2 linked regions of the Prochlorococcus marinus str. MIT 0918 genome follow. Each later gene encodes a partner of the first gene's protein in a complex. Links are inferred from orthologs where the notes say so. Each region holds a gene or a part of one and is shown in the gene's direction. Other genes may lie near its edges.

Region 1 (8,904 bases):
TTTAACTCTGGTTTACTGTAATCACAAATATTTAGCTCAAATTGAATATTCCCTAAAAGCTTTCTAAGTTTTTTTAAAATTTCTATTGAGAGTTGTCCAGTGCCTCCACCAAAATCAAGAACATGTATTACTTTTGTATTTAATAGCCTATCTCTATTATTTAATTGTCGATATAGATTTTTAGCAATATGCGATGCTGCATGCCCAAGTCTATCTCCTACATTAACTTCTGTTTTTGAAAGTAAGTTCTGCTTTTCGTTATAAAGATTTTCTATGAATGCTTTTTTAGGTAAACATGAGCATTGTGTAATTCTGCAATCTGTGCATCTCGTAAAGTAAATATTAGGGTTTGATTGAACTTCAAGAGCTCTCTCCAATTTATATGATCCACATATTCTGCAGGATTTTATTTCAGCTTCACTAACGTCATTGGTCCTTAAATTAATCCCTTTTATCCCAGGATCAGCAACATTTATTTTATTCATACAAATAATTTACTTATCCTCTACTATTATATATATATATATATAAGACTAACTAAAAAGATCTCTACCTAGAGTGACTAGTATAACTAGATAGCCCTTGGTCTGAAGAGGCATAATAACTCTAGATTGCCTAGGTATGTTTTTTATTGGTATTGAATAAATTAGAAGAAAAGTTGTATTTAGATGCTAGAGGGATTTATTTTAATTAATATTTTTAGCTGACATTAAAAAAAGCCAGTCAAAGACTGGCTTTTATGTTGGTGGCGGGGGGGAGATTTGAACTCCCGACCTTCGGGTTATGAGCCCGACGAGCTACCAGACTGCTCTACCCCGCGATGCTCTATAAGCATACATGTGAATGTACCAATTGCTTATATAAAAGATTTAGTTTTCTTGAAATTTTAGTTGACCCTCCACTTCAAGTTCTAATCCTGGTTTTATTTTTAAGACCTGATCTTCTAGTTCCTGAAGGCTTATTGGAGTCATCCATTCTAATTGCTTTAACAAATGAAGAGCTACAGCTTGCTTGGCTCTTTTAGAACCATCTTGAACCTTTATAGCAATTCCCATTCCATCACCTAGTTTGCTTATGCATTGAATTCCTTCAGAACCTCCCTTGCATAACAATTGTCCATGAGCTCTTTTTATTACTTCTGTATCAAATTTACCTATGCCAGCAATTAGTTCAGGTTGTCTTATCATTGCTCGATTAATTTGTTCTAATTCGCTATGTGTTGAATCTCCTAAATGTGCATAAAGTAACGCCATTTGATCAAGTTGCATTTTTAGTGTAGGTGCACCGCAATCATCTTTGGCTGAGATGAGTTCTTCACGCGGTATTCCAATTAGTTCTGAAACTCTTCTATTAATTTCAATTTGAAGAGGATGATTAATATCTAAATAATTATTTAATGGCCAATTCATTTTTTTACAGGTTGCTAAAAATGCAGCATGTTTTCCAGAACAATTATGTTCAAGTCTATTATTTTTTCCTTCTGGTATTGGGCATTGAAGTTGAGAAGCTTCAATTTTTGAATACCATAAAATTTTAAATGATTGCCGAGCATGATTTGTTGTTCCAGCATGGGAACTACATGCTATTGCAAGTGTTTTTTCATCTAATAATGAATTTTTATAAGCACCTGAACTTACAAAAGGAATAGCTTGGAATGGTTTTAATGCAGATCTTATAAATGTTGTGTATTTTGGATCTCCAGCTTTCATTAATATCCGGCCTTTTTTGTCACATATAACAGCATTAACTATATGAACAGACTCTATAGATGAGTTTCTCTTAAGATAAACTCTTAAGTAATTCCTATTCATATTATCTAAGTTCATATTTTTATTAATGTTCATTAATTTAGTTGAATTTGTATACTATTAGAGAGGATGAAAATATAAAGATTAACGTTAGCACAAAGAGTGATCTTTTTAACGTTGTTAATATTGGCATTAGGTCATTATTTGCAACTAGTTTATCTCTATTCTGCCAAATAATGGGTTTTTTCCAACTTTGACCATCATGCCAATCTGTTTCTTCATAGTTAATAGCTTCAGATTTAAGCCTTTTGTAAACATAACTCCATCCAAGTAATTGTCTTATTAATAAGATGAAAGGTATAAGGAGACTAGATAAAAAAGAAATGATTAAATAATTAAACAGATCATTTTTTAGAGAATAGCTACCACTAATTATGATTAGAAATATTGGTAGAAATAATAACCAAGTTATAAATAACCTTATATTAAGTTGAATAGACCCTTTTAATGGCCAAGAAAAAAAAATTGATTTAGATAATTCAATGAATTCCTGTAATGGTATTTGTTTTATAGGAACAGGACTGTAATTTGATTGTTTCAAGGTTATTTGATCAATACTGTTCTGAATAATTATGGGTTATTCCATTGCTCCAAAAGGCTTCTAGTTCATAGTACTTTCTTTCCTTAGGTTGAAATATATTAATTATTATGTCTCCATAATCAAGCAAAGCCCACTTTGCTTCGATAACACCTTCTTTTCTTAAAGGTAATAAGTTTGCATCTTCATTTAATTTAATTTCAATTGCTTTAACTATTGATCTTACTTGAACGTCTGATAAACCTTCGCTAATCATAATCCAATCAGCAAGGCTTGAAACCTTTTCAATTTGAATCAACTTAATATTCGAAGCTTTAAGATTATCTGCTGCTTCTGCAGCAATCTTAATTAACCTTTTACTATCCATATACATTTTCACTCGTTATTGATTGACTAGAGCCTTCCTGTGACGCCATTTCTGCTCTTGCTCTTTCTGCACTTTTCCTAAGTGCCTCTAGCCTATCTTCGTAAAATGATCTTTTTTTCTTTTTACGTGTTTTTTCGATTAAATCTTTAAGTGCTCCCCCAAGACTTTTATAAGCATTAGGAACACTATATCCAAACCTACATGCCAGATCAATTGCTCTTTCGTCAGCCGAAATGGCATCTTGTATTCTCTTTTCTGAATTGTTTTTTAAATAAAGTCTGTAACCTGCAAAACCAGAAAGTCCTAAAGCCATTAAAAGTAATAAACCATCTTGAACCCATAATTCTCCAATTGCACCACCAAGACCAATAGCTAGAGCTGCCATCTCCCAGCCATCTCTTGGAATTGTATCGTTTTGAATTCTTCCAACTTCATGCCAGAAAAGTAAATTTCTATGATCAAGTGCAAATGTTTCCCATTGTTCTATATCTATTTGTATTTCAACTTCATCTCTTCCAATCTCTTCCAAGTCGATAAGAGGAGGATCTATAGCTGCTGCAGGTTCTACGAAAACCCAGCTTTGATTTTCAGGTGGAAGTAGTCCTTTTAAACGCTGTAGCTCGCTCATGGTTTAGCTTCTCAATCCAAACAACTTAGCTATTATTTGTATGTTAGTAGCGACTTGGTTAGCTGACTCTTATCAGCTTGAATAGAAGCTACATGAAAATCAGAGCAAATTATTAAAAACAATGCCACGGCGTAAAGATATACGTCGCATATTAATTCTTGGTTCAGGTCCAATTGTTATTGGCCAGGCCTGTGAATTCGACTATTCAGGTACTCAAGCCTGCAAAGCCCTCAAGAATGAGGGATATGAAGTTATTCTTGTTAATTCAAATCCTGCCTCGATCATGACAGATCCTGAAATGGCAGACAGGACATATATAGAACCTTTAACCACAGAGGTCATAACAAAAATCATTGAATTAGAGAGGCCTGATGCTCTTTTGCCAACTATGGGAGGACAAACGGCTCTTAACGCAGCAGTAGATTTATCTGAATCTGGAAATTTGAAAAAGTTTGGAGTTGAACTAATAGGAGCAGATTTAATTTCAATTAAAAAGGCTGAAGATCGTCAATTGTTTAAAAGTAGTATGGAAAAAATAGGAGTAAATGTATGTCCATCTGGAATAGCTTGTGATATTGAGGAGGCTAAGATTGTTGGTTCTAATATACATTCTTTTCCTAGAATAATTAGACCTGCTTTTACCTTAGGTGGTACTGGAGGTGGTATTGCTTATAATGAAGAGGAGTTTATAGAGATCTGTAAATCAGGTATAGAATCTAGTCCAGTATCTCAAATACTTATAGAAAAGTCTTTATTGGGATGGAAGGAATTTGAATTAGAAGTAATGAGAGATATATCAGATAATGTAGTTATTGTATGTAGTATAGAGAATTTTGATCCAATGGGGGTACATACTGGTGATTCTATAACTGTTGCTCCAGCGCAAACATTAACTGATAAAGAATATCAAAGGTTAAGAGATCAATCTATTAAAATTATTAGAGAAATAGGTGTTGCAACTGGTGGTAGTAATATTCAATTTGCTATTAACCCTATTGATGGTGAAGTAATCGTTATTGAAATGAATCCGAGGGTTTCAAGATCTTCAGCATTAGCAAGTAAAGCGACAGGATTTCCGATTGCAAAAATCGCAGCACTTTTGGCTGTTGGTTATAGATTAGATGAGATAACTAATGATATAACAACAAAAACTCCTTCATGTTTTGAGCCAACAATTGATTATATCGTTACTAAAATCCCTCGTTTTGCGTTTGAAAAATTTAATGGATCTCCTGCAATTTTAAATACATCCATGAAATCTGTTGGTGAAGTGATGGCTATAGGTAGATGTTTTGAGGAGTCTTTTCAAAAAGCTTTGCGATCATTAGAAACTGGTTTATCAGGTTGGTCATTTGATGAAAATAATCTTCCTTTTGGCTTAAGTGAAATTGATAGATTCTTAAGAGTTCCTTCGCCAGATAGAATAATAGCAATTAAATTAGCAATGTTAAATGGTAAATCTGATGATTATATAAATTCTCTATCGCACATTGACCTTTGGTTCCTATCAAAATTAAGAAATATAGTTAACGCAGAAACAAGGCTAAAAAAACTTAACAATATTAGTAATTTAGACCCCAAATTTTTATTTGAGCTTAAGCAATTAGGATTTTCAGATATTCAAATAGGAGATTCTTTTAGTATTAGTGAATATGATATTAGGTCTATAAGAAAGAAATATAATATAATACCTACTTATAAAACTGTAGATACATGTGCAGCAGAGTTTGAGTCAAGTACACCCTATCATTACTCTACATATGAAAAGCCTTTTTATCTAATTAATTCTGATGGAACTACCATAGAAAAAAAACAATTGTCAGAAATTAATAAATTTAAAAATAAGAAAATACTGATTCTAGGAGGTGGTCCTAATAGAATAGGTCAGGGAATCGAATTTGATTATTGTTGTTGTCATGCTTCATTTCAATTACAGAAAGAAGGCTTCAATACAATAATGCTTAATAGTAATCCAGAAACTGTTTCAACTGATTATGACACTAGTGATTGTCTTTATTTTGAACCTTTAACTTTAGAAGATGTCTTGAATGTTATTGAGCAAGAAAGACCAGATGGCGTAATAATTCAGTTTGGAGGACAAACACCTCTAAAACTTTCTATTCCTATCTTTAAATGGTTACAATCTGAAGACGGGAAAAAATCAGGCGCAAAAATACTTGGAACATCTCCTACTTCAATAGATACAGCAGAAGATAGAGAACAATTTGATCAGATATTAAATCAATTAAAGATCCGACAACCTAAAAATGGAATTGCTAGATCATCATTTGAAGCAGAACAAGTTGCGAAAAAGATTTCATACCCTTTAGTTGTTAGACCCTCTTATGTTCTTGGTGGTAGAGCAATGGAAATAGTTTATGAGAAGAATGAATTACAAACATATATGAAACAGGCCGTTAAGGTTGAACCTGATCACCCAGTGTTGATAGATCAATATTTAGAAAATGCTATTGAGGTAGATGTAGATGCTTTATCAGATTCTACTGGTAATGTTGTTATTGCTGGCCTTATGGAACATATAGAACCAGCTGGAGTTCATTCTGGAGATTCAGCTTGTTGCTTGCCATCAGTATCACTTTCTCAAAGTTCTATTGAAATTATAAAACAATGGACAAAATCTATATCTAATTCATTAAATGTAACTGGATTAATAAACCTTCAGTTTGCTGTTCAAAAAGATATTTTGGGTATAGAAAAAGTATTTATTATTGAGGCTAATCCAAGAGCCTCAAGGACAGTTCCTTTTGTTTCTAAGGCAACTGGATTACCTATAGCAAGATTAGCTACAAGTCTTCTTATAGGAAAAACATTAAGTGAACTAGGGATACACAATGAACCAGTTCCTCCACTGCAAACCATAAAAGAAGCTGTATTGCCTTTTAGAAAGTTTCCTGGATCTGACAGTGTTTTAGGTCCTGAGATGAGATCCACTGGTGAAGTTATGTCCTCAGCAAATAATTTTGGTATGGCATACGCAAAGTCAGAAATTTCAGCAGGAGAGGCTCTCCCAACTAAGGGAATAGTATTTTTATCTGCTAATGATAGGGATAAGTCAGGTTTGATTCCTATTGCGCAAGGCCTTGTTGATTTGGGGTTTTCATTGAGAGCTACATCTGGTACTGCAGAATTTATATCAAAAGCAGGTATTGAAGTTTTAAAAGTGTTAAAAGTCCATGAAGGTAGACCTAACATTGAGGATCAGATTAGGTCTGGTCATATTCAGCTGATTATTAATACACCTATTGGTAGGCAAGCCATTCATGATGATAAATATTTACGAAGGGCTGCGCTTGATTACTCAGTTCCAACTCTTACTACTTTAGCTGGTGCTAGAGCTGCGGTAGAGGGTATTTATGCACTACAAAATGAGGATATATCTGTGAATGCATTGCAAGATATCCACAAATAGTAAGTTAATTGATTAGAAAAATTAATTCACTTTTCTTCTAAGGATTTAATATTTCTCAGACTTTCACTAAGTTGTTTAGCCATAGATTGCCTGCCAACTGCCAATACTTTAAGTGTATCTTCATATAGCCTTAGTTGATTATCTGCTACTTGAAGCCCTTTTAGAATTTCCTTTGTTTCATCTGGTAATTCTTTTACATTATAGCGTTTACCATCAAATGTAAGTATCGGGTCTGATTGTTCTTTATAAGGGATAGCCATTTAAATTAGATATTTTTATTATTATATAGTAGTAAATTTATTAATTAATAATAATTACATTAGTTAATTTAATTGTCTTTTATCTCTAATAAATTGTTTTTCACATAGATCTCTATATTTTCCATCACTTTTCATTAGATCATCATGCTTGCCTATCTCTTTAACTGTACCTTCTTCAAGAAGAATAATTTTATCTGCTTCTTGGGTCGTAGATAATCTGTGCGCTATTACCAAAACTGTTCTGTTTTTCATTGCTTGAGATAATCCCATTTGAACAGATCTCTCAGCTTCTGCATCAAGTGCACTAGTGGCTTCATCTAATAACAATATCGATGGATTACCTAGAACAGCTCTTGCGATAGAAATTCTTTGTAATTGTCCACCTGATAAATTAGTGCCTCTTTCTTCTATATAAGTATTATATTTATTAGGAAAGTTCATTATGAATTCATGAGCATTAGCTATTTTAGCTGCTTCAATAACATCCTCAAGTGTATACTTTCTTCCAAACCTAATGCTTTCTATAATTGAGCCTGAAAGAATGTTAACTTTTTGAGGAACAATAGCCATTCTCTTCCTTATTTCTTTAGTATTAGTAATTGATATATTGTTGCCATCAATATAAATCTCACCTTTCTGAGGACTGATGAACTTTAACAGTAGAGAAAATATTGTGCTTTTACCAGCGCCTGAGGGGCCTACTAAGGCTACCATTTCTCCTGGATTAATATTTATGGATATGCTATTAATTACTTGCTTGTTATTTACATAAGAGAAAGATACATTATTAAAATGTATTCTTCCATGATCTCTTGATATTTTATTAGGAATATTATTAATCTCTGGTTCTATAGGCTCATTCTCAATTTCTCGTAGTCTTTTAAGTGATGCTTGCCCTTGTTGAAGTTCATTAAAATTTGTAGTTAAATGGCTAATAGGATCAATTAACATTAATAAAGCTGCAAAGAAACTACTAAACTCTTGTCCATTAATTGCACCTGTTTGAATTCTTAAGGCACCTATAGCTAGAACTATTAATATGCCTAGAGCTTCTATAAATCCAATTACAGGATGTTGCAAAGCTATTTGTTTTAACGATTTATATTTTGCATATCTATGGAGTTCTACTTCATCGTTAAATCTTTTCTGTAACCATTTCTCTGATCCAAAGGCTCTTATAAGAGGTAATATTTGTATAGATTCAGAAAGTAAACTTGCAAGATTGCTTATTTGTTTCTGACTTCTTTCTGTTGTTAATAACACTTGCTCTCCAAATTTACCAACTAATAATGAAATTATTGGTGCTAATAGAATAGTTGCCAGTGATAGATTTATATCTAGAAAGAACATATAACCTATAACAGCTATCAATTGAAATGTACATGGTAGGGTGTCTTGGATTGTTTTATATATAACCTCACCTACTCTATCTGCATCTTCTGTTAATCTATATGTTATATCTCCTGTAGAAAGTTTTTCTATTGATTCTATTTTTATTTTTTGTAACTTGTTAAATATATTTTGTCTCAATTCCTGACTTATTTTTAGGGCTGGTTTGGCCAAAATAGTATCTTGAAGGTATTGAGATGATTTTTGAATTAAAAAAACTAGTAGAGATTGGACTATTATTTTTATTACTGTTTCTAAATCACCTTCTCCTATTGCTGGAATGAGTTTTCCTGCCAACCAAGCTAGTAGGGGCCAACATGCTACATAGATAATCATAAAAATCCCCCCTAAAAATATTTGATGCGAATAGGGGGATAAAAGTGGCACTAACCTTTTGAAGCTAAATTCTGAACTTGAAATCATTTTTTTGACTGTCTTTTTTTATGAAATTGGATCAATTTTTAAAATGGATTGGAGTTGCTGG
Region 2 (7,432 bases), 160 kb from region 1 along the record:
CGCAACCAACTGGGCCTACTATTGCAACTAACTCTCCTGGATTAATTGAAAAATTTATATCCTTTATAATATTTTTACCATTATCTTCATACCTAACGGAAAGATTTTTGGCTTTTAACTTTCCTTTGATTGGTTTATTTAAAGGGCTATTATTAATGTTATCTTTAATAAGAGGTTCGTTATTAAGTAATTCTTCTACACGCTCTAGGCTAACCTGACCTAATTGAAAAGTATTTAGAGTAAAGCCTAATAGAGCAGTTGGGAATACTAATCTTTCTACATATAATATTAGTGCGATTAGGCCTCCAATCGTAAGAGAGCCTTTCTCAATAAAACTGCTCCCTAAAGCAAGAATTAAAAGTAATGATATTGAAGAAATTCCCTGCAAAAGTGGGAATAGTGTACTGGCTGTTCTAGCTAAATTTATTGCTGCATTTTTATAATTATTATTTAAACTTGAGAATGCTTTTTCTTCGGCAACCTCTTGACCATAAATTTTTATAGCACTTATTCCTGAAAGATCTTCTTGAATTAATTCGCTGAGACTTGATAGTGCTTCTTGTTGTCGCTTGCGTTGTTTGACCATTCTGCCTCCAAAAAGCCTAACAGTTCCTAGCATTATTGGATAAAGAGATATGGAAACAACAGTTAAAAAAGGGTTAATTGCTAGCATTGCTGGAATTGTGAATGCATAGGCAAGGAAGGTATTGGTAAGACTCAATATTGCGAAGCCAAGCAGTCTCCTAATGTTTTCTATGTCACTGGTTGCTCTGGTAATAACCTCTCCACTTCCTATACCTTGGACCCATCCTGGATCTTGTATGAGCATATGATCGAAAAGTCTTTGTCTTAGATTTACTTCTACTTGCCTACCAACTCCGAATACCAGTTGCCTAGACAAAAGTCGAACTAAACCCATAACTGTTGCAAGGATAATTATCCATGCTGATTTGCTTAGTACATCGTTAAAGGAAAATCCTTCTTTTAAGGCATCTATGATGCGACGAACTTCAAAAGGTATTGCTACGCTTAGTATATTTACAATTATTAGGCTCACTCCTCCCAATATCAAAGTGTTTTTATGAGGCCTTAAATATCTTTTTATTAGATCAATCCTAAAAACTGCCATGATTTGAAAACTCTAATAATTAATCTATATCGGTAAGGATGAAAGTTGATATATTAGTTTTCTTAAGTAAGGCTTTTGCTTAATGGAAGGACAGAACCATCCACTGTACATAGTAGATCGTGAACACCTAAACAGATTGATATCTAAAGACATGCCAGAAGACGAAGACTTGCTTAACATTGCTAGGTTGTTAATGAGATATGAGGGCTTCCCTGGAGCCAAGGATATTCAATTGGATATAGCTAAAATTTTAAAATCTTGGGGAATGACTCAGGAGACACTTAATTCTAAAACAAGAGATATTTGGTCAAAAGGGTATAGACCTTCTAATTATGCAGATGAGAATCTAGGGTCAAGTTTTGATACATCAGATAATTCTTCAAGTTGATTTTAATTGGATAATTTCTTTCTCTTAAACTCTTTTATAAAAATTTTTCAGGTAAGAGTTAGAAATATCTCTATGATTTGGCCCAGAGTGCATAGCACCTGACTTTTCTTTGAGCGTATTTTATGTCGACTGTCTCTTGGCCAAAACTACTTGAAAAGGTTTTATCAGCTGAAGAACTGAATTCATTGGAAGCCAAAACTCTTATGAATGCCTGGCTCAAGGAAGAACTTTTACCTGTACAAACAGGAGCTTTTTTAACTGCTTTAAGAGCTAAGCCTGTTTCAGGTCTAGAGCTTTCTACTATGGCTGAAGTTCTTAGAGACGCATGTGAATATTCTTTGAATCTTTCTGAATCGTTTTTGGTAGATACATGTGGTACAGGGGGGGATGGAGCAGATACTTTTAACATCTCAACAGCAGTGGCATTTGTTTCTGCTGCTTGTGGAGTAACTATTGCTAAGCATGGAAACCGAAGTGCAAGTGGAAAGGTTGGTTCTGCAGATGTTCTTGAAGAACTTGGGATAAATTTAAATGCGCCTCTTGAATTAGTTGCTAATGCTATTGAAAAGACAAATATTACATTTTTATTTGCACCTGTTTGGCATTCTTCTTTAGTTAATTTGGCTCCATTAAGAAAAAGCCTAGGAATAAGAACTATTTTTAATCTGCTTGGACCGTTAGTAAATCCATTTCGTCCTAAAGCGCAAGTGTTAGGTGTCGCGAAACAAGAATTGCTAGACCCAATGGTAGTCGCAATGAAAAACCTTGGCCTAAAAAGAGCCGTAGTTGTTCATGGAGGAGGAGGTTTGGATGAAGCATCTCTCGAAGGCAGTAATGATTTTAGATTTCTTGAAAATGGCCATATAAATTCCAAAGTGATTAATATCAAAGAATTAGGGCTTAAACCTGTATCAAATGATGAGCTTAAAGGTGGCTCATTGATAACAAATAAAGAGATTCTTCAAACTGTTTTGCAAGGTGAAGGCACCCAAGCTCAAAAGGATGTAGTAGCCCTTAACACTTCTTTGGTTTTATGGGCTTCAGGAGTTGAGATTGATATAAGTAAGGGAGTGAAAATAGCTTTAGAATCTATGGAATCTGGTAGGCCTTGGGAAAAATTTAATGAGTTAAAAGGATTTTTAGAATAAATATTTTTAGAATGACAAGTTTTTTATTATTATTTTAATATGACTACTTTTGAGAAAGACGATGCAATTTTGCTTTTATCTGATGGCACTTTAATAAAAGGAAAGTCTTTTGGAAGTAAAGGTACTGTAATAGGTGAAATAGTATTTAATACTGGCATAACCGGATATCAAGAGGTTTTAACTGATCCAAGTTATTTTGGGCAATTAATAACATTTACATACCCTGAACTAGGTAATACTGGAGTGAATTCTGAAGATAATGAATCTGATTCCCCATATGCAAAAGGTGTTATCGTAAGAAACTTTGCTCGAACACCTAGTAATTGGCGTGCAAATATCACTTTTGAAAAATGGCTTAAAGAAGAGAATGTTGTTGGCATATATGGTGTTGACACAAGAGAACTTGTAAGGCATTTAAGAAGCTCTGGAACTATGAATGCTCTTATTTGCTCTGAATTGAAAGAAGTTTCTTTGTCTAGTTTGTTAGAAAGAATTCAAGCTGCTCCTATCATGAAGGGACTTAATTTAGCTGAAAAAGTTACTACGACAAAGTTTTACAAATGGGACACAACTGCTATTCCAGAATTTGATAAAAGATTGAAATTGGAACCACAAATTCCTTTTAAGGTTGTAGCTATTGATTTTGGGATTAAACGATCAATTTTGAACCGGCTTGTAGCACATGGCTGTGAAGTTGTTGTGCTGCCTTCGAATGCAGGCTATAAAGATGTATTGGATTTAGAACCAGAAGGAATCTTCTTTTCAAATGGACCTGGTGATCCAGCTGCTGTTAAGGAAGGAATTGATTTAGCTAAAAGATTAATTGAAGAAAGAGATTTACCTATGTTTGGCATATGTCTAGGCCATCAAATCTTAGGTTTGGCTCTAGGTGGTAAAACTTTTAAATTGACCTATGGACATAGAGGTTTAAATCATCCATGTGGCATAAGTGGCCGTGTTGAAATTACTAGCCAAAATCATGGCTTTGCTCTTGAAGCAGAATCATTAAATTCAAACAATGTAGATATTACTCATTTAAATCTTAATGATGGGACAGTAGCAGGCATAGCAATGTGTAACAGACCTGTTTTCGGGATTCAATATCACCCAGAAGCCAGTCCAGGGCCTCATGATGCAGATTATCATTTTGCACGTTTTGCTGAAGTAATGTCAGAACGACGTTGAATCGTGGTTGACTTGCTCATTGATAACTACACTTCTTTTGAGAAGCATTAGGGAGGATTGGTCCCATAAACGATTTACAACGATTGACCGTTTCTTTGCGGGGTGGGTCTGAGAAAAAGAAAGGCTGTTTGGTTTTTTATTTCACTGGACAGCTAGATGCTTATTCAGAGAAGCAATTTACAAATTTTGTTAATGAAAAGTTCACCGCAAATAAATTGCCCGTTGTCTTGGATTTAACAAAAATTGATTTTATAGATTCTTCTGGATTAGGAGTTATTGTTCATTTTGCTAAAACTTGTAAGAAGGCTAAGAAATCTCTTGGTGTTGTTGGTAATGCAAGAGTTGTTCAAACAATAAAACTTGTTCGTCTAGAAGATTATCTTCATTTGTCATCAGACTTAAGTAAGGCTCTTAGCCAAGTTGCGGCTTGACTAATTGGATTCGATCTTTACAACCATCAGGTTCTCCTGATGATCTAGGACCTATTCAATTAGCTTGGTTAGGAGATGCCGTTTGGGAGATGCATCAAAGACTTCGCCTATGTCAGAAACCAGCTAGAGCAAAAGATCTTCATGATTTAGTTGTGACTAAGGTTAAGGCGGAAGCACAAGCAGAAGCCCTTTCATCTTTAGAGATTCATTTAACTGAAATTGAAAGAAATTTTGTTAAACGAGGACGCAATCGAGTTTGTCGTGGCTCTCGTAAGATAAATATTGCTATTTATGGAAAGGCAACTGGATTCGAAACTCTAATCGGATGGTTGTTTTTAAAAAACCCAATTCGCCTTGCACAATTATTGGATCAATTAGATGCAATTCAATCTGATAAACCTTTATTAAAATAATGAGCTTTAAAGATCGCCGGGGCAGAAAAACATCTCGATCTTCTTCAATAGAAGGTAGGAAATATCGTGGCAACCCTTCTTCAATGAGTTGGCAAGAAACCAATAAAGATCAGTCACAAGGAAAAACTTATAGAAAAGCTTCAAGAGCTTTTAGCGAAAATTTTGTTGATAATGAAAATCAAAAAAGAGACTTAAGGAATAAGAAAAATAAATCAACTTCTAATCAGAGCTTCTCTAGTCCTACAAGAGAATGGGGCCGCGTACAATCAAAAAGAAATACAGACAGATTTTCTAATAATTCCGAAGAGGTAAAATATTTTGATAGACGAAGAAAACCTATTTTTCAAAAACACCAAAAAGAAGGATTTATCAATAAAAATCAAAATCATGAGCGAGAAGAAGAAAAGACTGTTTTTCACAATGAGTCAAATGATATTTTTTGGGGTAGGCATGTAATTCAGTCAATTCTTGAGTCTGGTAGGCCTATTCATAGAATTTGGTGTACTGGTGAGATTAGAAGCTCACCTCGTTTTTTTCAACTTTTAAAAGATGCCAAATCTTTAGGTGTTCTAGTTGAAGAAGTTTCTTGGGCAAGATTGGCTCATTTGACTAGTGGTGGTGTTCATCAAGGCATTGCTCTTCAAACAGCAGCATCTGAGACTTTTGACTTAAAGGCTTTGATAGAAGGGTGTAGTTCTTTAGACGAACCTCCTGTTTTGATAGCTCTTGATGGTCTTACGGATCCTCATAATTTAGGTGCAATAGTTAGATCTTCAGAAGCTTTAGGAGCTCATGGAATTATTCTTCCTCAAAGACGAAGTGCAGGATTGACAGGATCTGTAGCAAAAGTAGCTGCAGGTGCATTAGAACATTTACCGGTTGCAAGAGTAGTTAATTTGAATAGAGCTATTGAAGAATTGAAGAGAATTGGATATACAGCTATTGGTTTGGCAGGAGATGGTGATAAAACTGTTAATGAAATTTCGTTTGATGGCCCATTAGTTCTTGTAATAGGGTCTGAAGATAAAGGTCTTTCTCTTCTTACAAGAAAATATTGTGATGAACTTGTAAGAATTCCTTTAAGAGGGGTGACATCTAGTTTGAATGCTTCAGTAGCAACATCAGTATTTATGTATGAGATTGCTCGTCAAGGATGGATGAAAGACCTTTCAGGTCAGGCTCCATCTCCTAAGTTGCTAAGAGCAAAATTGACAACAAAACCTTTAAAAGACTATTAGAGGGTTGCTATGAACAACCTTAAATTATAAAGACAACGTTATATTTTAAAGTTGAAAAATGCTTGATTGATCATTTATATAAAAAAAAACTAAATTTATCATTAGATTTTTTATATCAAAGTAGTAACATAAGAAAAGATCTTTTATAAATTATGGGCCCAATTAGGGCATTTCGAAGCATAGGTAATAGTTTTGGTTTGGCCTGGTGGGCTCGAATCGAAACTAATAATCCTGCTACCACTTATTGGTTTGGACCTTTCTTAACCAAGAGAAGTCTAAAAGCCAAGATGAAATTATTTTTAAATGATTTGTCTGGCGAAGGAATAGGGTCTATCAATCACAGCTATGTTCGCTGTAGAAGAGTTGAACCTTTAACTTTTTGAATTTATCTTCTCTTTGTTTAGATAAGATAGTTTCATATATTAAGTATTTCGGATTAAATAATGACCATAGCTAAATGGCGAGAAAGATTGATCAAGGGAGAAGTGTCTTCTCTTGAACTTGTAGAGAAAAAAATTTCTAGAATAGAAAAACTCGACGGTACTATTCATTCTTTTTTGTATTTACACCATGAAAGAGCGCGGAAATTAGCTTCTCAAATAGATGAAGCTAGAGCTGCTGGTAAAGAGTTACCTCCTTTAGCAGGTATTCCTATAGCCATTAAAGATAATCTATGTACTAGAGGTATACCGACTACATGTTCAAGTCGAATATTAGAAGGATTTATACCACCATATGAATCTACAGCAACCGAAAGACTTTGGAAGTCAGGAGCAATATTAATAGGAAAAACAAATTTAGATGAGTTTGCGATGGGAAGTTCTACAGAGACCTCGACTTTTGGAGCAACTTTTAACCCTTGGGATACTACGAGAGTCCCAGGTGGGAGTTCAGGAGGCAGCGCCGCTGCTGTTGCATCGGGTTTGTGCGTAGCTTCTTTGGGATCTGATACTGGAGGCTCGATACGGCAGCCTGCTTCTTTTTGTGGTGTTGTAGGACTAAAGCCTACTTACGGTAGGGTTAGTAGATGGGGTTTGGTAGCATTTGCGAGTTCATTAGATCAGATCGGCCCTTTCGCTAATAATGTTGCAGACTCTGCAGAACTTTTACAGGTTATAGCAGGAAAAGATCCTAAAGATTCAACATGTTTAGATGTTCCAGTCCCTGACTTTACAGAGCATTTGTCTGCCTCTATATCAGGTTTTCGTGTTGGACTGATTAAAGAATGTTTTAACCAGAAAGGACTTGATTTAGAAGTGAAGGAATCGGTTTTAAAAGCTGCTGCTCACCTTGAATCTCTTGGAGCAGAGGTAATAGAGGTTTCATGTCCTCGTTTTATTGATGGAATAGCTACTTATTATGTAATTGCACCCTCAGAAGCCTCAGCAAATTTGGCTAGATACGATGGAGTGAAATATGGTTTTAGAGCGGACAATGAAGATTGTCTGTCTTCTATGACTTCTTTTAGTAGAGCTAAAGGTTTTGGCAGCGAGGTTCAAA

The links.
Region 2: the proteins of carB (region 1) and carA are in contact, whole or in part, in a solved structure (PDB 1KEE), measured with the Escherichia coli proteins. The link is inferred for Prochlorococcus marinus str. MIT 0918 from one-to-one orthologs.

What each region holds. Positions count from the first base shown.
Region 1 is NZ_CP114780.1:410,514-419,417, reverse strand. The notes cover bases 3,136-6,971. They hold carB (carbamoyl-phosphate synthase large subunit), read left to right. Parts: upstream 3,136-3,462; coding sequence 3,463-6,771; downstream 6,772-6,971. Other genes in these bases: O5636_RS02205 (DUF6447 family protein), read right to left, coding at 6,798-6,971; O5636_RS02215 (DUF3318 domain-containing protein), read right to left, coding at 3,136-3,341. Outside these bases: O5636_RS02240 (methyltransferase domain-containing protein), read right to left, coding at 1-485; O5636_RS02230 (asparaginase), read right to left, coding at 870-1,826; O5636_RS02225 (CGLD27 family protein), read right to left, coding at 1,849-2,349; rsfS (ribosome silencing factor), read right to left, coding at 2,360-2,713; more of O5636_RS02215, read right to left, coding at 2,706-3,135; more of O5636_RS02205, read right to left, coding at 6,972-7,031; O5636_RS02200 (ABC transporter ATP-binding protein), read right to left, coding at 7,095-8,843; O5636_RS02195 (RNA-binding S4 domain-containing protein), read left to right, coding at 8,864-8,904. UniProt on the Escherichia coli protein: Large subunit of the glutamine-dependent carbamoyl phosphate synthetase (CPSase).
Region 2 is NZ_CP114780.1:565,545-572,976, reverse strand. What follows is about bases 1,974-4,777. They hold carA (glutamine-hydrolyzing carbamoyl-phosphate synthase small subunit), read left to right. Parts: upstream 1,974-2,704; coding sequence 2,705-3,850; downstream 3,851-4,777. Other genes in these bases: rlmB (23S rRNA (guanosine(2251)-2'-O)-methyltransferase RlmB), read left to right, coding at 4,694-4,777; O5636_RS03025 (Mini-ribonuclease 3), read left to right, coding at 4,278-4,694; O5636_RS03030 (STAS domain-containing protein), read left to right, coding at 3,934-4,281; trpD (anthranilate phosphoribosyltransferase), read left to right, coding at 1,974-2,665. In the rest of the region: O5636_RS03050 (ABC transporter ATP-binding protein), read right to left, coding at 1-1,129; O5636_RS03045 (DUF3288 family protein), read left to right, coding at 1,212-1,517; more of trpD, read left to right, coding at 1,640-1,973; more of rlmB, read left to right, coding at 4,778-5,932; O5636_RS03015 (DUF1816 domain-containing protein), read left to right, coding at 6,085-6,315; Asp-tRNA(Asn)/Glu-tRNA(Gln) amidotransferase subunit GatA, read left to right, coding at 6,376-7,432. UniProt on the Escherichia coli protein: Small subunit of the glutamine-dependent carbamoyl phosphate synthetase (CPSase).